One region of the Clostridium sp. B9 genome, then DNA from elsewhere that is predicted to be linked to it. Evidence: riboswitches for the same ligand, from Rfam matches in the RefSeq annotation. Region 1 holds a riboswitch; each other region holds the start of a gene.

Region 1 (11,122 bases):
AGCTCCAAATGAGTCTATAATCTCATACTCTGATCCATTGTTTCTTCTTAAAAGTACAACATCATCTCCATTAAAACCTAAAGGCTGACTACTTACTCCTAATTTATTTTCAATTCCATTTATTTTTAAATTAAAGTTTTCATCATTCCCTTGAATATTGTAAACTACAAAAGTTTCTCCATGATTTACTATAGAGTCATTTAACCCTTGTGAAACTGGACTTCCACTATAATTTCCATTTGAATATATGGCTAAATCATATTCTGAAAGATTTACACTTTCTCCTGTTCCATTATAAATTTCTATAGCTTTAGAATTTGAAGGTCCATGTAAATATTCTGATATTATTAAATCTTCGGCTAGCTCATTATTATTCTCAGCACCTAAAACTGGATATGCTGAAAATAGACCTCCTACCATACTAAGTGCTAAAGCCTTAGTAAGTAAAACCTTATAATTTTTTCTCATAAAAATCCCCCTTGTTTTTTTATATTTATTTGTTATTTTTACCTCCTCTCTAAAACTTAGACATTTTACTATATATGTTTAAATCACTCTTTATTTGTTTATTATTTAAATAACTAGTCCTAAATTCAAAGTAGGATTAGTTAAAAATTTGATGAAAAAACTTCTATTTTGTAAAATGCCCTATTAATATATTTATGTTCAATCTAATTTAAATATTCTAAATTAACCTAACATTAATACGAATTTAACAATAAAAAACCAACTTACAGTATTTTCATAATACTCTAAGTTGGTTTATATCATTATCACATTATAGCTTTTTCAAGACATAAGAAAGGTTCAACTATATCTCTCATAGATGACATATCCCCTACATGAATATATCCTAAATTTTTATAAAGATTTACTGCACTCTCATTTTTATGATAAGCACTAATTCTCATAGCCTTGTACTCTTTTTCTTTAGCCATAGCCTCCGCAAAATCTATTATTTTCCTTCCATATCCTTTGCCTCTATGACATGGACAAACGGCTATTCTATGAAAAGATAAAAATGGTCCTTCAACTTTCCACTCTATATCATTATAAACATCGTAAGCATAATCATTTATAGCTGCAACTGCAACAATCTCACCTGAAAACTCTAACCCATATAGATGTTTGTTTGAAATATCTTTAAATATAATATCTGTATTGGGATAGGTTGAATTCCAGTTATAAAGACCTCTTGAATTCATTTCTTTAACAACATTATCATAAATACTTTTAACTTTTTCAATCTCATGTTCTTTTATTAATCTTATTTTCATTTCTTTCTTTTACCTCTTCTAATAATAAATTTAAAATAATGTTTAAGTTCAAAAAATCAAATCAAAATTTTACCCCATGTTCATATCTCCTTTAAATATTAATAATAAAAAAATCTTATTTTAATAATTATTTTTTTAACAAATATCCGCTCTTAACCTACGTTATTACTTGCGTGGATTAATTTTATTTTATAGCGCAAAAAAAGTCAAAGAACTTTTTGTTAACATTTCTTCAGTTAATATTTTATTAACATTTAATTTTTATTCTATTTTTTGATATACTTTAATTTGAAGGAAAGGAGTGGGATTTATGTTAAAAAAAATTAACTTTCATACACATACCAAAAGATGTAAACACGCAGTAGGAGAAGACATAGATTATATAAATAAAGCTTTAGAAAATAATATCTCTAAATTAGGTTTTAGTGATCATGGACCTTATCCTGATAATAGATTTGGGCTTAGAATGAATTTTAATGAACTAGATGAGTATCATTCAACTTTAAGTTCTTTTAAAGAAAGATTTAAAGATTCTATTGAAATTAAAGTTGGCTTAGAAATTGAATATTTAAACTCTGATGATTACTACTACAACTATCTTGTAAACGAATTAAATTTTGATTATTTAGGTCTTGGTCAACACATGTTTTTAAATGAGGATGGTGAGCTTAAGCATACATATTCCTTGGAAAGCACACAAGATTACATAGAATATGCTAAAAGTATATGTGAAGGAATAAAAACAAACTACTTTTCATTTATAGCTCACCCTGATTTAATATTTATAAATGATTTTCCTTGGGATGAAAATTGTGAGGAAGCTTGTAATTTAATAATTGATACTGCTAAAAAATATGACTTTATATTAGAATTTAATGCTAATGGTTTAAGAAGAGGATTAACTAAATTTTGTGATGGTGAAAGATATCCATACCCCCATGAAGCATTTTGGAAAAAAGTCTCTCAAAAAGGTGTTAAAACCATAATAAATTCTGATTGTCATAATCCTAAAGACCTTTGGGATTCAACTATGGAAGAGGCTTATAAACTTGCTAAATCATTAAATCTGAATATAGTTTATGATATAAATTAATAAAATGTACTTGCTTTTTTTAAATATTAGATATATAATCAATTTAAATTTATTTTAGGAGAAAAGATTATGAGTAATACAAACTTATGCATAGCAAAACTTAATAACTTTTATTATTGCTATTATAGATAGTTTGTATTTATGATTTTAAATAAAATTAAGTCATAGATACAAACTCCAAGAAATTTGGAATGTATCTATGATGGCTTAGTTTACGTTAACAAAAATAGGTCACATAGGTAATACTATATGACCTTACATAAGTGATTTCTCAATAGGTCATGTAGTTTAACTATATGACCTATTTTTTTATTTATAAATAAGGCTTTGTTTTAAGTGAGTGTTGATTTCTAGCTATATATTTAAAACCAACTCAATGATTAATAAGATTTATATTACTCATTAAGATGATTTTTCATCTATCTCTATAAATAAACACTAGTTTAAAAGATGGCCACGAACAAAAAATTTTTAGGAGGTAATCACTATGAAAGAACGTGAAAAATTTACTGGGAGGTTTGGATTTGTAATTTCCTGTGTAGGCGCAGCCTTAGGATTAGGTAATATATGGCTTTTCTCCTACAGACTTGGACAATATGGAGGAGCTGCATTTTTAATACCATATTTCTTATTTGTTTTTATCTTAGGTACTACTGGACTTATGACTGAATTCTCTTTTGGAAGAAAATTTAAAGCTGGTTCTTACACTGGAATTGTGGAATCATTTAAAAGTAAATCATTAAAAGGTGGTAGACTTTTTGGAATACTTCCTCCACTTGGTTTAATTGGAGTATTTATATTCTACTCTATTGTAATTGGATGGATTTTAAAATACTTTTTCTTAAGTGTAAGTGGAAATATAACTTCAATTGATACCACTTCATATTTCAATGAATTTGCAGGAACTTCCTCTACTATCTTTTGGTTTGGACTAGCAATAATTTTAACTCTATTAATAGTTTGTTTAGGTATAGGTAAGGGAATTGAAAAAGCTAATAAGATAGTAATGCCTCTTCTTTTATTGATATTTATCATTTTAACTATAAGATCTTTAACACTTCCTGGAGCTTCTGAAGGTGTAAAGTACCTATTAGTTCCAAGATGGGAAAATCTTTTAAAAGTTGATACATGGGTAATGGCGTTAGGCCAAGCATTCTTTACTGTCTCTCTTAATGGTTGTGGAATGGTTGTTTACGGAAGTTATATTAATACTGATTTTGATATTCCTAAATCAGCTGTACAGACAGCTATTTTTGACACAATTGCAGCACTTTTAGCTTCATTTATGATAATGCCTGCTGTATTTTCTTATGGCTTAAATCCATCTTCTGGTCCATCACTATTATTTATAACTTTACCAAAAGTATTTCAAGAGATGAATTTTGGAACGCTATTAAGTTCATTATTTTTCCTTAGCATAATTTTTGCTGCTATATCCTCTTCAGTGAACATGTTAGAAGGGCCTGTTGAAGCTTTCATGGCTATTTTTAATAAAAATAGAGTTAAAACTTCATTGGTAATATCATTTTTTTGTTTTATATTAGGACTTCCACTTGCAGTAAATATGACCTCATTTGATAATTTTTCAAACTTAATAACAATAGTAATCTCCCCTCTTTGTGCTTTAATTGTCGCTTTTGTATTCTACTATATAATTGGAGGAGAAGAAGTATTATTAGAGATTAATAAAGGTGCTAAACACCCTCTTGGAAAATGGTTTATTCCTCTTGGAAAATATGTATTCGTGATAGTAACTGTTCTAGTAATTGTATTAGGAATAGCATATGGTGGTATAGGTTAAATATTATCTTCTCATTATTTATAGAACTTTAATTTTTTTTATGAATAATATAATTATTATCACTTTAATTAGGAGCTATTATGATAAAAAACTTTTATAATGACCCAGATTTTATAAACCTGGTTATTGAATATTTTGGTGATATAGAAAAGATAATTGAAGATATTCCAGATGCAAGTATATATATAATAGATGAACGAATAGCTATACTCTCTTTAAAAGAAGACAAGCTTGATATTTTGCTAAAAGAGGTACAACCTTTTATACTTGCAGAAATAGGAGCACTCTATACCTTGGAAAATGTCTCCCCAGTAGAAGCTTCCTCTGCAACAAATTTTCATCGTAACCCGTATATAAACCTTACAGGAACGGATGTAATAATAGGTATGATTGATACTGGTATAGATTATTTAAACGATGAATTTATGCTAGAAGATGATTCTACACGAATAATCTCTATCTGGGATCAAACTATTGATTCAGATAAAACTCCCGAAGGAATGCTTCATGGCAGCGAATATAGTGAAAATGAAATTAATGAAGCTATAAAACTTTTCAAAGCTGGAGGAGATCCATATACAATAGTTCCATCAAAAGATGATATAGGACACGGAACCCAAATGGCTTCTATTGCAGGTGGTCGTGGTAAAAACAGAGATTTCATAGGAGCCGCTCCAAACTGTAAATTTATAATAGTTAAATTAGAAGAAGCCTTTGAAAGCTCTACAAAATTATTTTATCCTAAAAATAATATTCCTATATATAAAAATACTGATACAATCCTTGCAGTTAAATATCTTTATACCCAAGCAATAAAGTATCAGAAACCCATTGTAATCTATATAGGTATTGGTGGTAATCTTGGACCTCATTCTGGTGAAAGCAATTTAGAAAGATATATAAATAAAATATCTACTAAGAGAGGTATTGTAGTTGTTAACTCAACTGGTAATCAAGGTAATACAGATACACATACTTCTAGTAAAATACCTGGAAAAGGCTTAAATAGCATAATAGAATTAAATATAGATAAGAATCAAAAAGGCATCATACTTCAAATTTACGGTAAAAAACCTGATAAATTCACTTTAAGTATATCATCTCCTTCTGGCGAAACAATAAAAAACATTACCGTCTTCGATACTAAAGTCGGGTTATTTGGTCTATATTATAATATTAAATTTATATATGAAGGAACAACTATGGAGATTGCCTACGACTCACCTGATGAATTCACTGGTGATGAATCCATACTTATTCGCGCAAATAATATAACAGAAGGTATATGGAAATTCATTCTAACAGGAGAATATATAGTATATGGTAAATATGACGCATGGATTCTTCAAAGGGAATTACTCGCTCCAAACACTAAATTCTTATCTCCAACTAAGGAAACTACCTTAACAGAGCCTGGTACTTGTGCAAATATAATTACTGCTGCATACTATAATCAAAATAATAATGCCATAGTGTCAAGTTCTGGTGAGGGATTTACTAGAAATAATATAGTTCAGCCAATCATAGCTGCTGGAGGAATAAATGCAATAGCAACTAAACCAGGTGGTGGCTCTTCCCTTGTTTCAGGCGGAAGTGTAGCAGCTGCTGTAACTGCGGGCTGTTGTGCTCTACTTCTCCAATGGAGTATTATAGATGGAAACAATCCAACAATGTATGCTCAAAAACTCCAAACATTTTTGATTAGAGGTTGTAAAAAAAGACCTAACGATAAATACCCTAATAGAAATCTAGGATATGGTATTTTAGATTTGGTTGGAACAGTAAACAGTTTAAGATTAGGCACTTTAAGTAGATCTAATTCAATTTCTAAATCAACCGATGAAGAATTTTATATAAATAATTTGTTTATAAGAAAGCCTAAGGAATAATATTTATTAATTGAAAGTTTTTATTATTTTAACTTGACCTAAATAAGATTTAGAGCTAAAATTAATTTAGAATTATTTTCATGTGCTAGGGGTGCCCTTTGGCTGAGAAATAGCTTATAGCTATTAACCCTCAAACACCTGATCTGGTTAATTCCAGCGTAGGGAAGCGTTTTAGGCTGAATTTTAACCGGATTCTTATTAAAGAATTCGGTTTTTTTATTCTTTCTTCTACCCTCCCTATGCATTTATTAAAAGGAGGGGTTAAATTATGATGTCATTTTCTGAAATAATAAATGACTTTATAAACAGTTTTTCAGAGATTAACTTAGGTGGAAACTTTAAAGAAATAATAACTAATCCACTTACATTACTTACATTAATAGCATGTCTATTAATATTTTTACTACTTATAAAATCCAAAGATATTAAGTTTGATACAAAAATGATTACAACCATTGGTATAGCATTAGCTTTAACTACTGTATTAAACATGTTAAAAATATATAAGTTTCCTCAAGGAGGAGGTATAACTATAGGAGCTATGGTTCCTATAATACTTATAGCATTTGCTTATGGTCCACTTGTTGGTATGCTTACTGGTTTTTTATTTGGTATAATATCACTATTTATAGATCCATATATTCTTCAGCCAGTTCAAGTTTTATTTGATTATCCATTGCCTTATATGGCATTAGGAGTTGCAGGATTCTTTAAAAACCACAAAATTTCGGGAGCCATCATTGCAATCTTCTTAAGATTTGTGTGTCATTTTATTTCTGGAGTTGTTTTCTTCGGAAGCTATGCTCCAGAAGGAATGTCTCCAATAATTTATTCACTATTTGTAAACGGCTCTTTAATAGGTGCTGATGGAATCATATGTATAATAATACTTACTCTTTTACCTATTAATAGATTAATAAAAGCTATGAGTTCAAAAAATACAACTGCAGGATATATAGCATAAATTTTAAAGGTTTAGGTCATATTAAAGACTTAAACCTTTTATTTTTTATTTTAAAAAACTTTATTATAAGTATATAATAAATAGTAGAACTTAACTTAGGAGGTTAATTATGAGTACAAATCATGGAGCTAACTTATTTGACTTATCAAATAAGCTAGGTTTTGAAAAAAAAGAAATTAAAGATTTTAGTTCAAATATAAATCCTTTTGGAGCATCACAAAAAGCAAAGGAATTTGTTTTAAATAATATAGATATGGTTTCTATGTATCCAGATCCTGAATATAAAACTTTAAAAGAATCAATTTCTACTTACTGTGGCTGCTTAAAAGAAAATATAATAGTAGGTAGCGGTGCTACTGAACTTATCTCTTCTTTCATAGAGATAATAAATCCTAAAAAAGCACTTTTACTTTCTCCCTCATACTCAGAATATGAAAGTGAACTTGAAAAAATAAATTGTGAAATAGCTAAATTCTTTTCAAAAGAAGAAAATGACTTTAAAATTGATGTCAAAGAGCTAATATATTCAATAAACTCTTCTAACTATGATTTAGTTATTATATGTAACCCAAATAATCCAACAGGATTTGCTTTCTCAAAAGATGAAATAACTGAATTATTAGCTAATACTAACACTTTTGTAATGCTTGATGAAACTTATGTTGAATTTACTGAACCTGAAATATATTCATCAACTACTCTAGTAGATAAATTTCCAAAACTGTTCTTAATTAGAGGAACATCTAAGTTCTTCTCAACTCCCGGAATAAGATTAGGCTATGGACTTATATCTCACAAAGAAACAAAAAAGAAGATGAAAGAAAAACTTGATTTATGGAATATAAATATATTTGCAACTTCAATGGGTGAAGTTATGTTTAAAGATGAAGAGTACATAAAATCAAATACCACCAAACTAAAAAATGAAAGGGACTATTTATTTAATGAACTAAGCTCAATGGCAGATTTAAAGGTATTTAAAAGTTATAGCAACTTTATACTTTGCAAAATTTCATCACAAAAACTAACTGCTAAAGAACTTTATGATATCCTTATGAAAAAAGGAATAATTATAAGAAACTGTACCTCATTTGAAGGATTAAACGAATATTTCTTCAGAGTATGCGTATTGAAACCTGAGGACAACAAACTGCTTATAAAACTATTAAAAGAAATCTTCTATAACTAGTATATATTATTTCTAAATATGCTATTGTAAATCCAATTACAAGAAAAAAACTACCTAAGTTTTAATAAAACCTAGGTAGTTTTTTATTTTTCTATTAAACTATCATAAACATTGCTGCTATTATTAGATAAACCGCTAAAAGTTGAACTCCTTCAAGCCAATTAGATTCTCCATCATTAACTACTCTATTCGCTATTAATACTGAAACTATTAAAGCAACTAATTCAAAAGGATTGAATATAATGCTCATAGGCTTAAATATCAAGCTTAAGAATATTAAAACTGGAGCAACAAATAGTATAACTTGTAGACTTGATCCTATAGCTATTTCTACTGCAACATCCATTTTATTCTTCATAGCCATTATAATAGCTGTACTATGCTCTGCTGCATTACCTATTATAGGGATTAGAATTATACCTACAAACAATTCGCTTAATCCTAAGCTTTGTGTCATAGGTTCTACTGCTCCGACTAAAAATTCACTCTCTATGGCTATAATTACAGTGGCAATTACTAAAACAAATATAGCTTTCTTTAGTGACCATTTAGCTTCTCCCTCTTCTTCCTCTTGCTCTACTGCATAAATATCCTTATGAGTAAAGAATGAGAATACTAAACTTAATATGTATATAGCAAACATTACTACTGCTACAATAACACTTATGCTCTCATATGTAGTGTTTAATAATTCAGGTTTTATAGTATGTGTAAATATAGCAGGTATTGTTAGTCCAATAACTGCAAATAAAAGCATACTTGAACTTGTCTCTACTACCTTTTTATTAAAGCCTTGAGTTTTGTATTTTAAACCTCCAGCTAACATACTAGCACCGAGTACTAAAAGTATATTTCCTATTACCGAACCAGCAATTGATGCCTTAACCACATCAAAAAGTCCATCTTTTAATGCAAAGAAAGATATTATAAGCTCAGTAGCATTTCCAAATGTAGCATTTAAAAACCCACCTAATTTTGGTCCTGTATAAAATGATATTTCCTCTGTAGCTTCCCCCATTAATCCTGCTAAAGGAACTATAGCTAAAGCCGCTAATAAAAACATAATTGTTGGTGAAAAGTGCATAAATTCACCTATAATACTTATAGGTATGAATATTAAAAGCCATTTAAGTATTTTCATCTTTTGTCCTCCATATATAATTTATTGCTAACATACACCATTATATCATTTTTATTAACATTTTTAACACTTTATTAACTATATAAAACAAAAAAAACGCTATTCATAAGCGTTCTTTTAATTAATTACATATCTACATATTTTATGAAATAATTATTGGCAATATTATTTTCTACCATTTTAATTTATCATAATTTTGCGACAATTTCAACAATTTTAAATAAATTAATTATTATTACCATATTTTTTAAATTCTATGCTCTCTCAAAAATTCTCTCTTCAATTTTTCCATCACTATTTTTAAATTGTAATCCAAGTATTTTTGCTAAAGTTGGTCCATGATTTACAAGCTCTCCTCCATCAATTTCAAACCCATGTTTTATTCCTCTTCCTTTTACTAAAAAGAAGGTTTCATATTGTTCTTTATTAGGAGAGTATCCATGAACAGCCTTATATACATGATCTTCTTTTATACTTTTAATGTCTTGAACGATATTTCCAAAAAATGAATTACTAAAATAATATCCTCTTGAAGCTTCTACCATATAGTCACATTGGTCATTAGCGCCCCTTTTAATAGCCTCTTCTTTATCTATTATTTCCTCTATTGCACCTTCTTCTTTCAATGAATTTAATATATTTAAAAGTAGTTTCTTTGTTTCATTATCATTTTTATCTTTTAAATAGATGTAAGAGGATCCTCCACATTCTCTTGCAATAGCTTTAAAGTTCTTTATATTATCATCTTTAACTTCTAAAAGATTTTTCTTTCTAAATTCACTATTTAACCTTATTTCTTTATCCGTATCTATAGCACTATGATCACCTAATAAAACTATAGTTGTTTCATCATATATATTAGCCCTTTTTAAAGCCTCTATTATATCTCCAACTCTTTTGTCATGCCTTTCTAATGCCTCTAAAGCTTCCTTGCTACTATATCCATAATCATGTCTATGTGAATCAACATCTATTAAATGTACCATAGTTAAATTTGGCTTATAATTTTCTATTGTATATTTAGTGCATTCTGTTACAAAGTCATCTAAATATGGTTCTTTTGTTCCCTTTCTTATATGTCCAAATTTATTGTTTAATTTTAATTGATATCCTATTGTCCCCGCTAAAGCTGACATAACTATCTGATTATGCCATGGTTTTGTTTCAAATATCTCTGGCATATTATAATCTATTTTCATTTTACCAGTTACAGGCCAAACTATAGCAGCAGTCTTTAACCCTGCATTCTTAGCCAATTCAAAAAGTGTTTCTCCATTTATTTTATTACCATACCAGTTCCAATTTGGATTTTTATCCTTTATCTTTAGTACAGTATTATTAGTTATTCCATGATTTACTGGATATTTTCCAGTAACTATAGACACATGTGCTGGGTATGTTAAAGAAGGATATATTGTCTTTACGTTTTTTATAACAGTCCCTTCCTTAATCAAATTAGATATATTAGGTAACTTTTTCATAATATCTAAATCCCTTGATGAAACTGCATCTAAGGAAATAACTATCATATACTTTTTCTTCATTTTGTTTTCTACACTCCTTATTTCAATCAAAGCTTACTTTTCTTTTGATTATTAAATATTATACATCCTACAATTAATTCATAAAAGATATAATGTTATTTTATCTTAAGTTTTTTCTTTCTCTTACTTAATATAACTTTAAGTTCTTCATAAACTTCTCTATCTACCTTTCCTTTAAGTTTATTTAGGAACATACTAGCATCATCTACTTGACCATTTCTTAT
Region 2 (11,122 bases), 380 kb from region 1:
TTCATTTGAAGGATACTTTCCTGATCCAACAAAAAGTCTATTTTTTATTTCTACTCCACCTATGATTAACTTGTCCATTTTATACTTCCTCCCATTTCTCTACTGCAATTTTTAAAACTAAGTTTGCCATATGATTGGCACATATAGCTACTCTTGGAGCCATAAGCCCATCCCCTTCCTTAGCTTCATTAACTTCATCACCACAAAGATAAAACTTATCTGTAATCTTCCTTGTCTTTATTAAATTAGAATCATAAAATCCAGCCATACCAGAAGCTGCTATTAGGTACTTTTCTCTCATATTTCTTAAAACATAATTAGAAAGCATAGCCTTATACTCAGCATTATCAAAAGCTTCTAAAACTACATTAACCTCATTTAATACATCCATATTGTCTTCTGTAATAAGCATGACTTCAGCCTCTACTTTTATAAAGGGATTTATTCTCTCTATATTCTTCTTTAATGCAAGTGATTTAAACTCTCCTATATCATCAATGTAATATTGTTGTCTATTTAAATTTGAAGGCTCAACCACATCAAAATCTATAAGTTTAATATATCCAATACCTAATCTTGCTAGAGAAATAGCTATGTTTGATCCAAGTCCTCCACAGCCTGCTATACAAACCTTAAGTTTCTTAAGCTTTTCATGAACTCCTGGGCTATGTCTTGAAACCATTAATGCTTCCAATTCATCTTTGGTTGGAACAATTCCTTTCTTTATAAAAACAACTCTATCATTTTCTTTTAACACCTTATTTTCATTTATTGGATATCCATTTAAAACAACAATATCTGCTTCCTCTAAAACCTCTTTCTTTAAAGAATATAAATCTTTACTTTCGCAAACCTCAATCCACTTTTCATTAACTTTTACTTTCATAAGCTCTCAACTCTCTAAAATACTATTTCTAAATTTTCTTTCCCTTAAATATTTTAATAAGAAACTTTATATCTAATTAAAATATAATCACACGCTCTTAGCCTCCACCTACAAAAGCTATTATTTCTATAGAATCTTCATGATTTAATAGGATTTCATCAAAGTCTTCAACTTTAATTATTTCTCTATTCAACTCAACTACTACTCTATTTTTATTAACATTTAATTTTTCTAACAAATCAGAAATAGTCTTTAAATCCTTTTTATCCATTTGCTTTCCATTGACTTTCATATTCCCACCTCTTTTCCTCTTAATATTGCTTTAACCCAAAGAAAAAAGGTTTAGCAATTATTGCTAAACCTTTTAAAAAATATATTCTAATCAATCATAATATCTCTATTGACTATGATGAATCAAAGTCTAAAATATACTTCCCTACGTTGGTATTAACCAAATCAGGTTATTAGAGTTAGGATTTCTCCCTCTCAGCTTTTTACAGCACCCCTAGCAATATCTTAAAATTTATTTAATTTACTTTATAATACATCAATAGAAAATTTTTATCAATTATTTTTTTCTTGTTTTTTTAATGTTTTATTTTTTGCAGTTATTAATTTATTATTTAACATAAATGTTAGTATTAATCCAACTAAAGCTATTATTGCACATGTTAAGAATAACTTAGTATAACCTGTATTCATTGTATGTTGGAATGCACCCTCTATTGCTCCTTTAGCACTATCTAATTTATCCATATATGAATTTTGAATCATATTTATATTCACATGAGGATTATTTGCAAATTTATCTCCTAAAGCTGCAAATTGAGACTTAACCATTTCCTTTACAATACTAAAAATATTAGTAACACTTGCATTGCTCATTGCATTTGATAAACTTGTAGATGCTCCACTTGCATTTGTCATGGCATTTGACATTCCATCCATATGTGGCATAACTTTTTGTAATGCATCTGGAACTCTTCTTCCTGCATCTGATATAAAGTTAATAAGTATATTAGGTGATACTGCAATACCTATTGATTTAACTAAGGATACTGCTGATTGTCCTACTGTAGCTTCTTTATCTGGAACTAAACTCAGCATTAAATAGTTTATTGGAGTTCCCATAGAGAAACCTAATCCAAATCCCATGATAGCTAGTCCTATTATTAAATTCATCATACCAGGATATTTTGTTGTTATGTATCCTTGATAAAGGTTACCTATTATAACTAAAAACAAACCTGTTAATAATACTTTCTTAACCCCTATTTTATCAATAAACTTACCACCTAAAGGTGCTGCAATACCTACAAACACTGCAAATATAGTAGTTATATATCCTCCACTTCCCATTGGTGTTTTTAATATATTTTCACTAAATTGAGGAATGAATACTGTTGCCATTAATCCACAACCTACTACAAAACTTAATATTAAAGTTATTGCAATCTCTTTATTAGTAAAATATGATAAGTTGATAACTGGATCTTCTGCTCTTTTTTCAGCCCAAACTAACACTGGTATTGAAATCACAAATACTAATAAATATGGCCAAACTTCAGTTGATTTTATTGAATTCGTAAAATCATAGAATTTTAAGTTTGTAGCTCCGTACATTAAAGATAATATTAACACAGCCAATACGCCTGAACCTAATAAGTCTAATTTCTTAGCCTTTTCAGTTGAAGTATTTTCTTCTAATCTAGTTGCTAAAAGTAATATTATTATACTTATTGGAACATTTACCAAGAATAAAAATCCCCAGTTTTTATCTCCGAATATAGAAAGTATCCCTGAACCTAAAGTTGGTCCTATAACTGTTGCTATTCCATATACTCCACCAATCATTCCTAAAGCTGATCCTCTCTTTTCCACTGGGAATGATGTTCCTATATATGCTGTAGCTATTGGCATTATACCACCGCCACCAATTGCTTCTATAACTCTTGAAGCTAATAGGAATGAATAACTACCTACATAATCTGAAACTCCACATAATAAAGAACCTAATCCAAATAAAATTATTGATACCATGTAAACTTTCTTTCTACCAAATTTATCAGAAAGTTTACCCATTATTGGCATTGAAACAGCATAAGCTAAAGTATATATTGTTACAACCCATACACTAGCATCTTGTGAAACATTTAATCCATTAGCTATTATATCTCTAGCTGGTGATACAATACCTGAATCAATTGCTCCCATAAATATACCTAGTAGAAATACAAGCATAGTTATAGCAGTTGATTTTTTATTCATTTCTTCACAACCTTTCTTAGTTATGAATTGTATTAATCTTATTTAACTTACAAAACTTAGTATAAAATCTATTTTAAAGAAATAATAACTTTAAATACTATTAATACAATTCACAATGAACTATGTTCATATTACTCCTTTTTAAATTCAAGTTCAAAAGGCAAATAGGTTCAAATTTCTTTATTTTACCCTTTTAGCTAAAAGTTTTCTTTATCTTATTAACATTTCGTTAATATTTTGTTCATACTGTATTAAAATAGCAGTACCAAAACTTTAAATGAGCTTCAGTACTGCCATATAATTATATTTCTCTATTATTTATTACTTCCTTTAATTTTTTAATTTCTTCATCTTTCTCTCTAAGCTTGCTTTCATAGTAATTACACTTATCATCTAAACTATTGTTAAGTTGATTAATTAAAGATGCCATTTCATCAGCACTTCCAACTATTCTATTAAATAAAAGTAGATTTGACTTTAATATTTCTGGAATTTCTGTATGTGAGTATCTAAGCCTATGATCTATCTCTCCATAACCCTCTTCAAATATAGTTCTAACCTGTATCTCAGCAATCACCTTTTGATTAGTTGGATAACACTCTACAAGATAATGAACAGATCTATAACCAGATGGTCTTGAAATAACCTCTATTCCTAAATCATCAAAGATAAATCTATCATCTCCATCTCTTATATTTGCTGTTATCTCTATGATATTCCATGTTTTCATTATAAAATCATGAATATCTCTCCATTGGTCTTTAAATATATGTAATACCCTTATTCCTATTAAATCTGTTATTTCATTTTTATAATTATCAACAGTGAATTGAAAATCTCCACCGTGTTTGCTTCTCCTATCATCTGTCTTTCTTATTATCTTTTCAATAAGTCTCTCTGGGTTTTTTATTCTTGATTTAACAGAATGGACATTTTCATTTGAACGCAATATATTAGCTATAAAATCAGCTTGATTTTCATAGGAACTTTCAAACTTAACAAAATCGTAAAATATCTCCTCTAAATTTTTAAACTCAATATTACTTCTCTCTATTATTTCCTCAGCATGAGGATATTTTTCTAAAAAGCTCTTATTGCTTAAAGTTCTCATAAGATACCTCCCCTTAGTCCATGAAATAAATTCAAATCTATTTTCTCATTATCTTTTTTAAATCCTGTAAGCCTAACTCTATTTCCTCTCTAGAGAAGTTATACTCAACAAGCTCCTCATCACTTTTCTTTGATAAAAGAGCATACATCTTTTCACCTATTTCATATACTTCTTCACTGGGGTTATTTTCAATCTCTCCAAAAAGCATATCCTCAGCTTCATCGATTTTTCCTTTTGAAATAAGTCCTCTCAATGTTATCCAAAATATATCATCTTTTGAATAAGTATCACTTAACTTAAAATCACTGTCACCATCATTATTAAATAAAAATCCCATTTAAACACCTCTTCTTTAGTCAAATATCTCTAAAAATTCTTCATATCCCTTTTCTTTTAATTCTTCCTTAGAAATAAATTTTAAAGATGCAGAATTTATGCAGTATCTTAATCCACCTAACTCTTCTGGACCATCACAAAATACATGCCCTAAATGAGAATCTCCTAATCTACTTCTAACCTCTGTTCTAATCATACCATGAGTCTTATCAACTTTTTCTTTTATAACCCTTCTTTCTATTGGCTTTGAAAAAGCTGGCCACCCACATGATGATGGAAATTTATCCTTAGAAGTAAACAAAGGCTCTCCAGTGGTTACATCTACATATATTCCCTCCTTATCAAATTCCCAGTATTCATTTGTAAAGGGTCTTTCTGTTCCATTTTCTTGAGTTACATAATATTGTTCCTCTGTTAATATTTCTTTCAATTCATCTTTTTCTTTTTTAGAATATTTCAAAATTCTCAACTCCTAGTTATTTATAATTTTCCATCCCTTTATAATAACCGTGCTATATTATTTATATTCTTTGTAAATAATTTTTAATTTTACCTATAGATTCCTTTAGAACCTCTATACTACTTAGTACTTCTCCCTTTACACATAGAGAATGTCCAGCACCTTCAACCTCTACAAGTTCTAAACCATTTAGTTCTTTTATTTTCTCAATATTTTCTTTTGTGATTAAAGCATCCTTGCTTCCTGTTATAACTAAAGATCCTTCTCTTATTCCAGTTTCAACAGTTTTATTAACAGGAGTTAAATAAACATCTTTTATCTTAACTTCCTGAATACTCTTAATCTTCTCACCTAATGAATTTTGCAGAACTGTTCCTAAACTTTTTCCTATAAATATTATTTTTTTATGCCTTCTACCTTGTAATTCAATTACACTTAAGATAACATCTAAACTCTCTAGTGCTAATTCTCTAACTTCTTCCTTATTATTTCTATCAAACTCTTTTTTATTAGCTTGAAAGCCATATTCTAAACCTAAATAATCAAACTTTAAGTCTAAAACTAATTGCTTACTATAATCCATTAATGCTTTATCTAGATTGTATCCCATACCAGGTAGTAAGACTACTAACTTATCACTATCATTACATATAAATTTATTTTTCGTGGCACATCCCCACATTGAATCTTTTTCTATATTAAAAGTTCTCATAATTTTTACACCTTCTTTTTATTATATTATAATTATATACCAAAATTTTTCAAGCAATAAAAAACTTAGGTCATAGTTCTCATTAAAAATTACTATGACCTAAGTTAAATTATATTATTTATTTAATGACTTTTCTATTTCACTTAACATTACATCTGTTGATTGTAACCCTGGTCCCCCTAAGTACCAAGCTTTAGTATCTAAATAAGTTATGTTTCCATTTTTATAAGCATCTGTTCTTTGAACTAATTCATTCTCTATAATATCCTTAGCTGGTTCTTGTTTACTACTTGATATTATACCTTTGTCTATTACAAATAAATATCCTGGATTTATATTTGCTATATACTCATTTGAAACTGTTTGTCCATGATCCTCAGTGGCTATATTTTCATCTACTTGCTTAAATCCAAACTCATTATGAATCATTCCAAATCTTGACTCTTTTCCAAAAGTAGTTATTTCTCCATCATAAACCATTGTTACTAATGCTTTCTCTTCTAAATTAGAAGCTTTTGAAGATATCCCCTCTATTCTTTTATTTATTTCATTCATTTTTTCATCAATAAAATTTTCTTCTCCAAATACAACACCTAAAGTTTTTGCATTATTTTTTAGTGAACCAAAATGGTCATTTCCTTCTCTACCTAAGAATAGTGTTGGAGCTATTTTTGATAACTCATCATATTGCTTTTCTTGTCTTCCTTCAATTATTATTAAATCTGGATCTAATTCATTTATAGTCTCTAAACTAAATTCCTTTAATGAACCTAAATCTTTAAATTCATCACCTTTAAACTCATCTAAATAATCTGGCAAACTACTTTTTGGTAATCCTACAACTTTAGACTCTTTATTCATTTCATCTATAATATCCAATGAAGAGTAATCTAAAACAACAACCTTCTCTGGATTTTTAGGAACCTCTATCTCTCCTTTTCTATGGGAAACCTTGACCATTTCAACGCCTGCTGAAACTTTAGTTGACTCCCCACTCTTTCCTAATAGTGCAAAACCGCCTGCAACTACTGCTATACTTATCCCTACTATAGCTAAAACTTTTTTATTCATATATACTGCCTCCTATGTATTGAAAATTTTATTATATTAGAAATAAACACATAATCTATTTCCATTAAAGTCTTTTATTTCAAAATCTATTTCATAGATATCCTCTAAGAAATCTTTATTTATTATTTTTGATGTATCAGCATTTTTTGCTATTTTTCCATCTTTTAAAACAACTATATTATCTGAATAGAATGATGCAAAGTTTATATCATGCATTACTATTACAACAGTTTTATTTAAGTCATTTACTAATCCTCTTAAAACCTTCATCATTTTAACAGAATGTTTCATATCAAGATTATTAAGTGGTTCATCTAAAAGTATGTACTCAGTATTTTGAGCTATAACCATAGCTATATAAGCTCTCTGTCTTTGTCCCCCTGAAAGTTCATCTAAATATCTATTTTGAATTTCTTCAAGTTGCATGTATTTTATAGCTTCATCTATAAACTCCTCATCTTCTTTAGTAAGTCTTCCTTCATTATGTGGAAACCTACCAAATCCAACAAGTTCTCTGATGGTTAATCTAACATTTATATTATTAGACTGTCTCAATATTGCTATCTTCTTAGCTAGCTCTTTATCATTCCAATCTTCAAGCTTTGTTCCATCAATTATTACCTCTCCATTATCTTTTTTCATAATTCTAGATATCATTGATAAAACTGTACTTTTTCCTGCTCCATTTGGTCCTATAAAAGATGTTATTTTACCTTTATTTATATTAAATGAAACATTATCAACAACAAATTTATCCCCATATTTCTTACTTAAATTTTTTATTTCTATCATTACTTACTCTCCTTTAACAATAAATATAAGAAGTATGATCCACCTATAAAGTTTATTATTATACTTACCGTACTTGTATAGTTTAATATTCTTTCTACCACAAACTGCCCTCCAACTAAGGCTATTATTCCCATTAAGGAAGCTCCTGATATTAGTACGCTATGCTTGTATGTGCTGAAAAACTCATAAGAAAGATTTACTATAAGTATTCCTAAGAAAGTAATTGGTCCAACTAAAGCTGTTGATACTGATACCAATATAGCTACTACTATTAAAATTTTCTTTGAAAGCTTATCGTAATCTATTCCTAGATTTATTGCATTTTCTCTTCCCAGAAGTAAAACATCTAATTTCCTTATGTCATCATACATAAATGCAAATATTAATAAAACAATCACAATAACTATAAATAATATATCTGTATTTACATTATTAAAACTTGCATAAAGAGTAGTCTGTAATGTCTCAAATTCATTAGGATCTATTAATACCTGCATGAAGGTTGAAAGCGTTCTAAATAAAGTTCCTAGCACAGTTCCTACTAATAATAAAAAATATATATTACTATTTCTCTTGAACATAAATGTGTATAAAACCATACTAGCTAAAATCATACAAATTACCGATATTCCAAAGTTTACTTTAGGATTTAGCATAACTATACTGCTTGTCCCGAAAGCAAATACTGAGAGTGTTTGTGTAAAGCCATATAATGAATCTAAGCCTAAAACACTTGGTGTTAAAATTCTATTGTTTGTTACTGTCTGGAATATCATTGATGAATAAGCTATTGCTCCTCCGGTTATAATTATTGCTATTACTTTTGGTATTCTTTTTGATAAGTTATAATCAAAATTATTTGCATTAAGTCCTTGAAACAAGAAAAGTAAAACAACTGCTATTGCCATAACTCCTAATATAATTAATTTTCTTTTATCACTTTTTAAGACCCCTTTAGTCATTACTGTTCCTCCTAAATATAAGATAAAGGAATACTATACTTCCTATCGTTCCAACAGTTACACTTATAGGAATTTCATATGGGAAGATAATAAGTCTTCCAACTATATCACATATAAGTACAAAGATTGCTCCAAATAGTGCAGTATGCCATATACTCTTGTTTAGGTTGTCACCCATCTTCAAAGAAACAATATTAGGAACTATAAGTCCTACAAAAGGTATATTCCCAACAGTTATTACAACTACTGCTGATATCATTGCTACTATAGAGATTCCTATGTTAGCAATTTTATTAAAATCTAATCCAAGATTTCTTGAAATATCTTCTCCCATACCTATGATGGTAAATTTATTAGCATATAATAAGGCTAATATTATTAAAGGAATAGTTAGGTACATAAGTTCATAATTTCCTCTTAATATTCCCGAAAAACTTCCTTGCAAAAATGAATTCATATTTTGAACCATATCATATCTATAGGCTATAAAATCAGTAATTGCTCCTATTACATTCCCAAGCATTATTCCTAATAACGGAATGAATACAGCATTTTTATATTTTATCTTCTTCAATATTCTCATGAATATAAAAGTTCCTATCATAGCAAAGATAAAGGCCCATATCATTTTTTGCATAAGTGTCACTGAACCAAATAATAATGAAGCAAACAAAATTCCAAGTTTAGCAGAATCAATTGTAGCTGCTGTTGTTGGAGAAACAAACTTATTATTACTTATTTGCTGCATTATTACTCCTCCTATGCTAAGGCCAACCCCTGCAAATATTATACTTGCAAGTCTTGGTAATCTACTTATAAGCATTACTTCTATTTTATCTATGTTTCCACTTGTAATATCATTAAAGCTTATATCATAAACACCTATGAAAAGAGAAATAAATGACAAAATAATTAAAACTAAAACTAAGTACCTCTTTTTCATATCTATAAAACTCCTTTTAAATAACTGATATCTTTTAATAAGATTTATCTACTTCTTTCTTCTTGTATAGTTTACTGATAATGATTATCACAGTCAATATATATTTTTTCTCTTTTACAATTTGTTAGCAATAGACATATTTTATACATACAAAAGTATTTTTTTAACTTTTTATATATTTTATAGAGGATATTAAAATTATTTCAAGAATATATACTTTATATGGTTATTTTTACCAACAAAGGAGTTTTGTCAATGAATACCGATAACCTTAAAGAAGTTCAACTAAAAACCAACAAAATGATATCCAAAGGTCACTTTAAAGAACAATGTAGTTGGCTCTCAAACAAACATTCTACTAACTATGAAAAAATAGATTCCAAAGAAATAGAATATCATTGTAAAAACAAAGAAGAATATTTAGAGTTATTATCTAAAGAAATTGAGTTGTTGTTTATAAGCAAAGCTTTTACTAAAAGAGAAAAAAAACAACTTTATGAATTAACTATAAGAGCTTTTTGGGAATGGCAGTTAAGAGGACAAAAAAAATAAGAGCATCATTTTTTCTAATGATACTCTTATTTTTTATTTATCTTCAATTGTTTTAGACTCGTTTGCTTTATTTGAATCTTGCACTTTGAAATCTCCAACCTTTGAACTATTTTTTATTGTTTTAAATTCATATCCTTCACTTTTAAAATAATCTATAACTTGTGGAAGAATTTCTATTGTTTTTTCTTTTCCAGCTGCATCATGCATAAGAATAACAACATGATCTTTTCCCTTCGAAGTTTTCTTAACATAATTCATCATTTCTTCTGGTGAGTATGGTTTTCCCTCTGCATCTCCATTTAATGCATTCCAATCCACATTAACTATTCCATTCTCTTCTAATGTTTTATCAAAAGCTTGTAATGATGGATCTTTATAGTATTTTCTTGTTCCATATCCCCCTGGCATTCTTAATACTCTACAATCAAACTCTTCTCCAATAATACTTTTCATTATATTATTAGTTTTATTAAACTCATCCATAAAAACATCTATATTTAAATTATTATGTGGATATAATTTCTTAAAATCATGACTATAACTATGGTTAGCAATTGCATTCCCTGACTTTATCTCTTCCTTTAAGAACTCTTGTCTTTTCGAATTATCTTCTATGCTGCTTCCTAAGACAAAAAATGTAGCCTTAACATCTTTTTCTTTTAATATATTTAATATTTTTTCTGTTCCATTTGAAGGCCCATCGTCAAAAGTTAAAAAGACATATTTCCCATCACCCTCATATGTTCCATTAACCATTTCCTCTACATCTTTAGCATCTACTCCATACTTATCTCCTTCATATGTCACGTTCATCCCAGGCATTACATCATCTGGCTTAGGTTTTACCTCTTCAACCTTTGGCTTTTCTGCCGCCTCATTCTTTATAGGACTACTTCCTATCATAGTTATAACTTTTGTACCAATCCATAATAAAATAATTATACCTATAATTCCTAACAATACTTTAAGAATGTCTCCTCTATTTGGACCTTTCCTTCTCTTTGAAAATATCCCTCTACTCATTTTTCC
Region 3 (11,122 bases), 1.5 Mb from region 1:
CTATGGGACAAGGTTAAATATTATTTGAAATTATGAGGTGAGTTTGTTATGAAAAAATATGTAGTGGCATTAGATCAAGGAACAACAAGTTCAAGAGCTATAATTTTTGATGAGAATCAAAATATACTAGGTTTAAGTCAAAAAGAGTTTACTCAGATTTATCCAAAAGAGGGATGGGTTGAACATGATCCTATGGAGATATGGGCAACTCAATATAGTGTTCTTCAAGAAGTTATGGCTATGAGTAATATAACTCAAGAAAATATAGCTGCAATAGGAATAACGAATCAAAGGGAAACTACAATAGTTTGGGATAAAAATACAGGAGTACCAATCTATAATGCTATTGTTTGGCAATGTAGAAGAACTGCTGATATATGTGATGAATTAAAGAAAAGAGAAGGTTTAGAAGAATATATAAAAGAAAATACAGGACTTGTACTTGATGCATATTTTTCAGGAACAAAAATAAAATGGATATTAGATAATGTAGAAGGTGCTAGAGAGAAGGCTGAGAGAGGAGACCTTTTATTTGGTACAGTAGATACATGGTTAGTCTGGAAACTTACAAATGGAAAAGTTCATGTAACTGATTATACTAATGTTTCTAGAACTATGATATTTAATATAAAAGAACTTAAATGGGATGAAAGAATGCTAAAGGAATTAGGAATTCCAAAGAGTATGTTACCAGAGGTGAAAAATTCATCTGAAGTTTATGGATATGCAAACTTGGGATCAAAAGGTGGAATCAGGGTTCCTATAGCAGGAATAGCTGGTGATCAACAAGCTGCATTATTTGGACAGGCGGCCTTTAATAAAGGTGATGTTAAAAATACCTATGGAACTGGATGTTTTTTACTTATGAATACAGGAGATGAACTAGTTCAGAGTAAATCAGGACTTTTAACAACAATTGCTATTGGATTAGATGGAAAAGTTCAATATGCTTTAGAGGGCTCAGTATTTGTTGGAGGAGCAGTTATACAATGGCTTAGAGATGAGTTAAGAATTATTAGTGATTCTAGTGATACAGAATATTTTGCAACAAAAGTGCCTGATAATGGTGGTGTATATGTTGTGCCAGCTTTTGTAGGTCTTGGAGCACCTTATTGGGATATGTATGCTCGTGGAACTATTGTTGGTTTAACTCGTGGAACCAATAGGAATCATATAATAAGAGCAGCTCTTGAATCAATAGCATATCAAACAAGAGATGTTTTAGAAGCTATGATAAATGATGTTGGGTATGATATAAATTGTATAAAAGTTGATGGAGGAGCAAGCAGAAATAATTTCTTAATGCAATTTCAAGCAGATTTAGTTGGTAAAAAGGTAATTAAGCCTATAATCACAGAAACAACTGCTCTAGGAGCAGCTTATCTTGCTGGATTAGCAGTTGGATATTGGAAGAATAAAGATGAGATAGCTAAGTTTTGGTTTGCAAGTGAAGAGTTTGAACCAACAATTTCTGAAGAAAAAAGAAATAAGTACTATAAAAAATGGAGGAAAGCTATCGAAAGATCAAAGAATTGGGCTTTAGATGATTAAAAAGTCTGGAAATGTTTACAGAAATGTGATATAATTAAAATGAACTTAATAAATTAATTTTAATTTGTGTAGAAGAGAGAATAGAGCTAAACACAAAAAGGATATTACCATGTCTTTTTTGAGTTTGGCTCTTTTTTATTTTTATAAAAAGGAGCGATATTTAATGGTTTATGATGTAGCAATTATTGGATCTGGAGTAGTAGGTGGAGCAATATTTAGAGAATTAACAAAATATAATTTAAAAGTTGTAGAATTAGAAAAAGAAAATGACGTTGCTATGGGAGCATCTAAGGCAAATTCAGCAATAGTTCACTCTGGTTATGATCCAGAGCCAGGAACATTAATGGCAAAATATAATGTTGAAGGAAATAAGATGTTTGATAAGCTTTGTAAAGACTTATCTGTTCCTTTTAAAAGAAACGGATCTTTAATTATAGGATTTGATGAAGAGGATGAAAAAGAGTTAAAGAATTTATATAATAGAGGACTTCAAAATGGCGTAGAAGGAATGAAGATTTTATCAAAAGAAGAAGTTTTAGAAATGGAGCCTAATTTAAATAATGATGTAAAAGAAGCTTTATTCTGTCCAACAGGTGGAATCGTTGGGGCATATGAGTTTACAATAGCTCTTTCAGAAAATGCAGTTGAAAATGGTGGAGAACTTAGATTAAATTCTAAGGTTGTAGCAATAGAAAAAAATGAAAATTTCAAGATAACAATAGAAAATGGAGATATAGTGGAAGCTAGATATATTGTAAATGCTGCTGGAATTTACGCAGATAAGATACATAACATGGTTTGTAAAGAAGGGTTTAAAATAATTCCAAGAAAAGGTGAGTATTATGTTCTAGATAAGAGCCAAGGAAGCTTGTTTGAAAAGACAATTTTTCAATGTCCAACTAAACTTGGTAAAGGGGTTTTAGTTACGCCTACAGTTCATGGAAATTTATTAGTAGGCCCAGATGCTATTGATACTAAAGATAAGGATTCAGTTTCAACAGAATATGATGGATTAGCAAAGGTTAGAGAGGTTTCATTAAAAACAACTAAGGCAGTTAACTTTAGAGAAAACATTAGAAACTTTGCAGGCCTTCGTGCTATAGTTAATTATACTGATTTTATAATAGGAGAAGCTAAAGATGTAAAAGGGTTCTTTGATGTAGCAGGTATAAAATCACCAGGACTAAGCTCTGCACCTGCAATTGCAGTTGATGTAGTTAAAATGCTTGGAGAATGTGGACTAGCATTAGAAAAGAAAAATGATTTTAATGAGAAGAGAGAACAGATTCATTTTATAGAACTTTCACCAGAAGAAAAAGCTGAGTTAATAAATAAGGATAGTAGATACGGAAGAATAATTTGCAGATGTGAAAACATAACAGAGGGAGAAATTGTTGATAGCATAAATAGAACTTTAGGAGCTAGAACTATTGATGGTGTAAAAAGAAGATGTCGTCCAGGTTGTGGAAGATGTCAAGGTGGCTTCTGTGAACCTAGAGTTCAAGAAATAATTTCACGTGAGACTGGAATGAAAATAGAAGATGTGCTTTTAGATAAAAATGGTTCATATATAATAAGTGGAAAAACTAAGTAGGAGGATTATGGTTATGAAATATGATTTAGTAGTTGTAGGTGGAGGCCCAGCAGGATTAGCAGCAGCATTTGAGGCCTATGAAAATGGAATAGAAAAAATATTGATTATAGAAAGAGACAAAGAACTAGGTGGAATTTTAAATCAATGTATTCATAACGGATTTGGTCTTCATACATTTAAAGAAGAACTTACAGGACCTGAGTATGCAGGGAGATTTATTGACATGGTTAAGGAAACTGATATAGAAGTTATGTTAGATACCATGGTTTTAAATATTGAAGGAAAAACTATACATGCTATAAATACTGAGAAGGGATATTTAAAAATAGAAGCTGATGCAATAGTTCTTGCTATGGGATGCCGTGAAAGAACTAGAGGAGCTATAAGTATTCCAGGAGATAGACCTTCAGGAATATTCACAGCTGGAGCTGCTCAAAGATTTATCAATATGGAAGGATACATGGTTGGTAAAAAGGTAGTTATTTTAGGATCAGGAGATATAGGTCTTATAATGGCAAGAAGAATGACTCTTGAAGGGGCTGAAGTAAAGGCTGTTGTTGAACTTATGCCATATTCTAATGGATTAACTAGAAACATAGTTCAGTGTTTAGAAGACTACGATATACCTTTATATTTATCTCATACAGTTATTGATGTTAAAGGTGATGGAAGATTAGAAAAAGTAATCATAGCTAAAGTAGATGAAAATAGACAACCTATTAAAGGAACAGAAATAGAATTTGATGTTGATACATTATTATTATCTGTTGGATTAATTCCTGAAAATGAACTTTCAAAGAATGCTGGAGTTGACCTAGATTTTAGAACAAATGGACTTGTAGTTTCAGAAAGTATGGAAACTAATCAAGATGGAATATTTGCTTGTGGTAATGTAGTACATGTTCATGATTTAGTTGACTTTGTTACTGAAGAAGCAAAAAATGCAGGTAGAAATGCAGCAAAATATATCAAAGGTAAAAAGAGAAAAAATAACTTTGTTGAAATTAAAAATGGAGAAAATATAGGGTATACAGTTCCTCAAAAATTTGAAATTGAATCTTTAGATGGAAACTTAAATGTATTTATGAGAGTTAGAAATGTATTTAAGAATAAGCAAATTGTTGTTAGAGATGAGGAAGGCAATGTAATTCAAAAATTTAAAAAGCCTCATGTAGTTCCAGCAGAGATGGAAAGAATTACAATACTTAAGGATAAGCTTAAGGATGCTAAGGGAACAATAACAATTTCATTAGAGGATGGTGAATAGTGATGATGAAAGAATTAATATGTATAGTATGTCCTAGAGGATGTCATTTAACAGTAGATACAGAACAAGAAAAGGTTACTGGTAATACTTGTAAAAGAGGAGAAATATATGGACTAAATGAGGTCAAGAATCCTACAAGAATAGTAACTTCAACAGTTAAAATAGACGGATGTAATAATATTGTCATCCCAGTTAAAACAAAAGAGCCAATTCCAAAAGGAATGATATTTGATGTTATGAAGGAAATTAATAAAGCATCAATAAAGCTACCTATAAAAGTTGGAGATATTATTATAGAGAATGTTTTAGGAACTGGAGTTGATATTGTTTCAGCTAAGACTGTCATTTAATAAAGTTTAGGAAAGCTAATTCTTAGAATGAATAAATAATTTGAATTATCCTACCCCATGCTTTTATAAAGAATTTTAATATTGATTTTTAGAATTAGTTTTTGAAATAAGAAAAGGTATCTGTTTATTAAACAGATACCTTTTCTTTTAATACATCTAATATTATATGTACATTAATTAGGATAGAATAAAACTCCTAACTAGCATTGTAGCTTAAAATAGATTATTAAATATAAATTGATTATGACCATATTAATGAGTGTATGCCATTTTTGTAAAGCACCTCATGATTATAATAATTTTATATTTAATTTTAAGTATTTACCCTATAAAGTTTTAGAGTGTATGCCATTTTGTAAAGCACCTCTTTAATTTATAAGCTTTAGCTTTTTTATCTTTTTCTTGCTACACTATTATATTACCCTGTATTATTTTTTATATTCATTAAATCAAAAAGTTTTTAAAATACTTGGAATATGAAGAACTTTAAGTAGTATGACTCATCAGAGTTCCAAAGTATTGGGTGATCTGAACTTTGAGTTCTAACTTCTATTTGTCTTAATGTTCTTCTAGCATCATGAGCAGCTTCAGCAACAGTTCTCTTTAATTGTTCTTCATCCATGTAATGTGAGCATGAGCAAGTTGCGAAGTAACCACCTTCTTTAACCATTTTGATTCCTCTAAGGTTTATTTCTTTATATCCTCTTATAGCTTGCTTAACTGTGTTTCTTGATTTTGTGAAAGCTGGTGGGTCTAGAATAACAACATCAAATTGTCTTCCTTCTCTTGACCAATCTCCTAAAACATCAAATGCATTATGCTTTTCAAATTTAACTATATCTTGAAGGTTATTAAGTTCAGCATTTTTTGTAGCACAATCAACAGCATGTTGAGAAACATCTATTCCTAAAACTGATTTAGCTCCTGCTATACCAGCATTTAAAGCAAATGAGCCAGTGTGAGTGAAGCAGTCTAAAACATCTTTTCCTTTACAGATTCTATGCATAGCAGCTCTGTTTTCTTTTTGGTCTAGGAAGAAACCTGTTTTTTGACCATTCTCAAGGTCAACAATGTATTTAACACCATTTTCAACTATTTCTACATCTGTATCAAATGGTTCAGTTAAGAATCCTTTAGTTTGTTCTAAACCTTCTATTTCTCTAGTCTTTATGTCACTTCTTTCATAAACACCTTTAGCGCCGTACTCTTCAACTAGTATTTTAACTACTAAATCTCTGTATTTATCCATACCTAAAGTTGAAATTTGTATTACATAGTAATCTTCAAATTTATCTACAGTTAAACCAGGAAGAAAATCAGCTTCTCCAAATATGAATCTGCATGATGATGTATCTATTACAGTTTTTCTGTATTCCCATGCATCTTTAAATCTTCTTTTGAAGAATTCTTCATCAATTTCTTCATCTATGTTTCTTGTCATTATTCTTATTGTTATTTTACTTCTATCGTTTATGTAACCTTTTCCTAGGAAATATCCTTTATGATTATAAACTTCAACTATATCTCCGTTTTCGTAGTCTCCGTCATATTCGTTTATTTCATCAATGTAAATCCAAGGTCTACCTTGTTCAGCTTTTTTATTCTTGCCTTTGTGTAAATAAAACTTACTCGCCATTTAAATAGCTCCTTCCAAAATAATTCTTATAAGATTATAACACATAATAGGCCTTTCAATAGGAGAAATGCTTATATAATTTTTATCAAAAACTTTTAGAATAAAGATAAGGTTTTGAATATATATTTTAATAAGAGTAATTTTTAAGGAATGAATAAAGTGATAAAGGCTATTGTTTTTCCAACACCTAAAAGGTTGAAAAGATACATAAAAAATACTGACTTTAAAAAGAAGGCTAAAGAGTTTGCTACTCCAGAGAGAGCATTAATCTATGGAACTATAGGAACGGGAGTAGCTATAATTTCATTAAGTGATGCACCTGCGAAGCCTTTTGTTATCGGAAGTCTTCTATATCATGGAGTTGCTTATGAAATTTTAGAAAAATGGTATGATGAATATGGAAGTGATGAGGAGATTATGAAAATAATGATGCAAAATAAAAATTACTGGAATCACTTTCGAATAATGTGATAAATAATAAAAAACTGGAATTAGTAGAAGAAAAATAATATAATAAAGAGGAACTTTATAGCTAGGGGTGCCTTTGGCTGAGAGATAACATTTGTTATTAACCCTTAAACCTGATCTGGGTAATACCAGCGTAGGAAAGCCTGTTTAAGAGTTTTATAAGAGTATTAACTTAAGATTATAGTAACTTTTTTTATAAATAAGCTGCATCCTACAGGATGTAGCTTTTCTTTGTTTCTATACCTTTTATTTAACTTTTAGGTAGTCCTTATTTGGCTGTTTAGTTTAATCATAAAGATTAAAGGAGATATCTATAATATGAGATTTACAGAAGAACTATTAAAAGAGGCTATGCCAATATGGGAGAAATATTTAGATCACCCATTCATAAAAGAAATTGGAGAGGGAACTTTGGATAAGGATAAGTTTAGAGAATACTTAGTTCAAGATTATCTTTATTTAAAAGAGTATGCAAAAGTATTTTGTGCAGGTGTAGTAAAAGCTAGAACTATGGAAGAGATGAGATTTTTCTATAGATCAACAAAGGGAACTATGGAGGATGAAACTGCAGTACATATTGAGTACTTGAAAGATTTTGGTATATCAGAATTAGAGGCTGAAACTAAAAAGTATAAAAGTACTACAATAAGCTATACAAGCTATATGCAAGGAATAGCTTTAACAGGGGATATAGAAGATATAGCAATAGCGACACTTCCTTGTACATGGAGCTATAGTTTTATAGGGAGACATATTGCAGAAAAGTATGCAGACAAACTTGAAAAAAATTTCTTTAGAGCATGGATTGATGAGTATTCAGCACAAGGATTTACAGAGTTTACGAATGAGTGGATAGAATATGTGGACAAGACTTGTTCAAAGCTATCAAGAGAGAAGAAAGACAGATTAATAGATATATTTAAGAGAGCCAGTCTTTATGAGTTAGATTTTTGGAACATGGCTTATGAAGAAGGTGAAGAATAATGAGTGTATATTTAATAGGTGCTATTTCAGTAGTATTATTAGTTTTATATTTTATGGATTTAAGAAAGCATAAGATAACAACAAAGGAAATAACTATGATAGGAATGAGTGTAGCTATTTCATATGTGCTTTATATGATTCCAATTGTTAGATATCCTCAAGGTGGAGAAATTACATTCTTTTCAATGTTACCAATAATGTTACTTTCATTGGTTTATGGAAGATCAGTTGGTGTAACTGGTGGATTAATATTTGGACTTTTAAAAATACTAAATAGTGCATTTATAGTTCATCCTATACAGTTTTTATTAGATTATGTTTTATCAAATATGGCTTTGGGACTAGCAGGAAGCTTTGGGGTTGATAAGAAGTACAAGATATTCTTAGGGTCACTTATGGCAGGTTCTTTAAGCACATTTATATGCATAATATCAGGTGTAGTTTTCTTCGGACAGTATGCTCCTCCAGGAATGAATGTATGGATTTATTCAGCTATATATAATATTAGTAGTGCTGGATTAGAAAGTTTACTTACTGCTATAGTATTAACAATAATGCCAGTAAAATTATTAGCAAAAAGAATGAAGCCAGTAGCAAATAGAGTTTAAATATATTAAAAGTTAAAGTAGAAAAGTATAGTAGGTTGTATCAAAATATCTTATAAATAAAACTTATAAATGATATGAATGGAATTAAGAATTTGTTCGAATGTATTTATAAGTTTTATTATTAGGAGTTGATACAACCTATTTTTAGTTTTGGAAGAAAGTTAACTTTATATTATAATGAAACTAAGATTTGTTTTGAAAAGGATGGATAAGAGATGAATTTAATAACTCTTGAAAATATAAGTAAGAGCTATTCAGAGAAAATTTTAGCTGATAATGTGTCTTTAGGAATAAATGAAGGAGAGAAGATTGGGCTTATAGGCGTTAACGGAACAGGAAAATCTTCTTTCTTAAAAATAGTTGCAGGAGTTGAAGAACCTGATGAAGGAACTATAACAAAGGCAAATAGAGTAAGAATAGAATATCTTGCTCAAACTCCAGACTATGATGATAACGCAACTGTTTTAGAGCAGGTTTTTAAAGGTAATTCAGATGAAATGAGAATACTAAGAGATTATGAGGAGCTTTTAGAAAAAATAAATAATGGAGAAAGCAGTGATGCTGATTCAGAGAAATTAATAAAGCTACAAGGAAAAATAGATGCTCTAAACCTTTGGGATATGGAAAGTGAAGCTAAGAACGTCTTAACTAAGCTTGGAATAACTAACTTTGATGAGAAGGTTGGAAATCTATCAGGTGGTCAAAAGAAAAGAATAATGCTTGCTGCTGCCTTGATAACACCAAGTGAACTTTTAATATTAGATGAGCCTACAAACCACTTAGATAATGATACTATAAGCTGGCTAGAGGATTATTTAAATAGTAGAAAAGGTGCTCTTTTAATGATTACTCATGATAGATATTTCTTAGATAGAGTAACTAATAGAATACTTGAACTAGATAGAGGTAGACTATTTAGCTATGATGGAAACTATTCAGTTTTCTTAGAAAAGAAGATGGAGAGAATAGCTATAGAAAAAGCTAGTGAAGAAAAGAGACAAAACCTTATGAGAAAGGAACTTGCTTGGGTTAGAAGAGGAGCTAAGGCTAGAACAACTAAACAAAAAGCAAGGCTTCAAAGATTTGATGAATTAGTAAATCAAGAAGGGTTCATTGAAAATGAAAATATAGAAATCTCTGTTATGGGAACTAGATTAGGTAAAAAGATAATAGAGATAGATAATTTAAATAAAAGCTTTGGAGATAAGAAAATAGTTGATGATTTTAACTACATAGTACTAAGAAGTGATAGAATAGGTATTGTAGGGCCTAATGGAATAGGTAAATCAACACTTATGGGAATGATAGAAGGAAAGATAGCACCGGATAGTGGGGAGATAATAAAAGGAGAAACAGTAAAAGTAGCATGTTTCTCACAAGAAGATACTCATATGCATCCTGAAATGAGAGCCATAGATTATATAAAAGAAGCTGGTGAATATCTACAAACTGCTACTGGTGAGAGAATAACTGCTTCTCAAATGTGTGAGAAATTTTTATTTGATGGTACACTTCAGTGGACAATGATAGGGATGTTATCAGGTGGAGAAAGAAGAAGACTTCATCTTCTAAGAGTTTTAATGGAAGGACCAAATGTACTATTACTAGATGAGCCTACTAATGACTTAGATATTGAAACTTTAAATAGACTAGAAGATTATCTAGATGATTTTGGGGGAGTTGTTATAACTGTATCCCATGATAGATATTTCTTAGATAGAATTTGTAACAAGATATTTGCTTATGAAGGTGATGGAAAAATAAATATCTACACTGGAAACTATTTTGATTATCTTCTAACTAAACAAGAAGAAAGTGAAGAAATCAAAGAAAAAGAGGTTGCTGTGGATAAAACTAAAAAGGAAGCACCTGTGGATAAGTCTAAAGATAAGAGTAAAGTGACTAAATTTTCGTTTAAAGAGCAAAGAGAATTTGAAACTATAGATGAAGATATAATGATGCTTGAAGAAAAGATAGAGGAATTAGATGGCTTAATGACTAAGCATGCCTCAGAGTATGGAAGACTTCAAGAACTTATGGAAGAGAAGGCTAAAGTTGAAGAAGATTTAGCTTATAAGTATGAGAGATGGGAATATCTTAATGAATTAGCAGCTCAAATAGAGGAAAATAAGAAGAATAAATAGAATTTATAAAATAAATGGGTTAAACACTTAGGTAAGAAATTAATTTTATATAAATTTGTAGAATTTATAGAAATTCGATTATATACTAAACTAAAGTGAGAATATACTTAGTATTAACACACTAAGTTAATGAACAAGAGTTGGTAAAAAGGGGAGCGCTTTTATGCAAAAGTATTATAAGAATTCAAATAATATAAATGTTTTAGTAGATCATGAAAGTGGGAGAGGTTTTAAAGTAACTTTTCCTGTTAATGAAGAGGGCGAAAGTAATATATTAGTTATTACTAGATCACCTAAATCACATAATATTGAGGATTTAAAGAAAGAATTAAATAGAGCAGTAAAATATTTAGTAAATAATGAAGATGAATTAGGAATAATTAAAGAGGTAAACTTTGTATTCCTATTCCCTGTTATAGAGTATAGCAAAGATGTTATAGAAGAAGTTTATAATACAAAGGGAGAATTATTCCTTTGTGGAAATGATGGATTCTTTGAAAATGGGGAATACTTTAAAAAT

The links. Region 1 has a riboswitch for thiamine pyrophosphate ahead of thiT (energy-coupled thiamine transporter ThiT). Riboswitches for the same ligand answer to the same signal wherever they lie in the genome.
Region 2: it holds a riboswitch for thiamine pyrophosphate, as region 1 does, so the genes downstream of both, thiS (sulfur carrier protein ThiS) here and thiT (energy-coupled thiamine transporter ThiT) in region 1, are expected to answer to the same signal.
Region 3: it holds a riboswitch for thiamine pyrophosphate, as region 1 does, so the genes downstream of both, tenA (thiaminase II) here and thiT (energy-coupled thiamine transporter ThiT) in region 1, are expected to answer to the same signal.

The regions. Positions count from the first base shown of each region.
Region 1 is NZ_JBNWKA010000003.1:2,288,426-2,299,547, forward strand. Features, by position in the region: gene ACQZHJ_RS10185 (CehA/McbA family metallohydrolase) at 1-468, opposite strand, end outside; gene ACQZHJ_RS10190 (GNAT family N-acetyltransferase) at 774-1,277, opposite strand; gene ACQZHJ_RS10195 (histidinol-phosphatase) at 1,588-2,370, shown strand; gene ACQZHJ_RS10200 (sodium-dependent transporter) at 2,858-4,171, shown strand; gene ACQZHJ_RS10205 (S8 family peptidase) at 4,252-6,060, shown strand; TPP riboswitch at 6,138-6,242, shown strand; gene thiT (energy-coupled thiamine transporter ThiT) at 6,329-7,024, shown strand; gene ACQZHJ_RS10215 (pyridoxal phosphate-dependent aminotransferase) at 7,134-8,213, shown strand; gene cax (calcium/proton exchanger) at 8,308-9,354, opposite strand; gene ACQZHJ_RS10225 (alkaline phosphatase family protein) at 9,609-10,898, opposite strand; gene ACQZHJ_RS10230 (hypothetical protein) at 10,994-11,122, opposite strand, start outside.
Region 2 is NZ_JBNWKA010000003.1:2,670,971-2,682,092, forward strand. Features, by position in the region: gene ACQZHJ_RS11655 (thiazole synthase) at 1-78, opposite strand, end outside; gene thiF (sulfur carrier protein ThiS adenylyltransferase ThiF) at 80-886, opposite strand; gene thiS (sulfur carrier protein ThiS) at 984-1,178, opposite strand; TPP riboswitch at 1,303-1,403, opposite strand; gene ACQZHJ_RS11670 (MFS transporter) at 1,451-3,154, opposite strand; gene ACQZHJ_RS11675 (RelA/SpoT domain-containing protein) at 3,456-4,265, opposite strand; gene ACQZHJ_RS11680 (DUF6483 family protein) at 4,303-4,602, opposite strand; gene msrB (peptide-methionine (R)-S-oxide reductase MsrB) at 4,618-5,061, opposite strand; gene ACQZHJ_RS11690 (alpha/beta fold hydrolase) at 5,123-5,773, opposite strand; gene ACQZHJ_RS11695 (siderophore ABC transporter substrate-binding protein) at 5,888-6,844, opposite strand; gene ACQZHJ_RS11700 (ABC transporter ATP-binding protein) at 6,881-7,636, opposite strand; gene ACQZHJ_RS11705 (iron chelate uptake ABC transporter family permease subunit) at 7,636-8,598, opposite strand; gene ACQZHJ_RS11710 (ABC transporter permease) at 8,591-9,541, opposite strand; gene ACQZHJ_RS11715 (hypothetical protein) at 9,797-10,093, shown strand; gene ACQZHJ_RS11720 (polysaccharide deacetylase family protein) at 10,127-11,116, opposite strand.
Region 3 is NZ_JBNWKA010000003.1:3,790,326-3,801,447, reverse strand. Features, by position in the region: gene glpK (glycerol kinase GlpK) at 49-1,551, shown strand; gene ACQZHJ_RS17195 (NAD(P)/FAD-dependent oxidoreductase) at 1,715-3,145, shown strand; gene ACQZHJ_RS17190 (FAD-dependent oxidoreductase) at 3,159-4,412, shown strand; gene ACQZHJ_RS17185 (DUF1667 domain-containing protein) at 4,415-4,762, shown strand; gene ACQZHJ_RS17180 (class I SAM-dependent rRNA methyltransferase) at 5,223-6,398, opposite strand; gene ACQZHJ_RS17175 (hypothetical protein) at 6,549-6,869, shown strand; TPP riboswitch at 6,923-7,023, shown strand; gene tenA (thiaminase II) at 7,185-7,850, shown strand; gene thiT (energy-coupled thiamine transporter ThiT) at 7,850-8,458, shown strand; gene ACQZHJ_RS17160 (ABC-F family ATP-binding cassette domain-containing protein) at 8,674-10,602, shown strand; gene ACQZHJ_RS17155 (DUF1643 domain-containing protein) at 10,766-11,122, shown strand, end outside.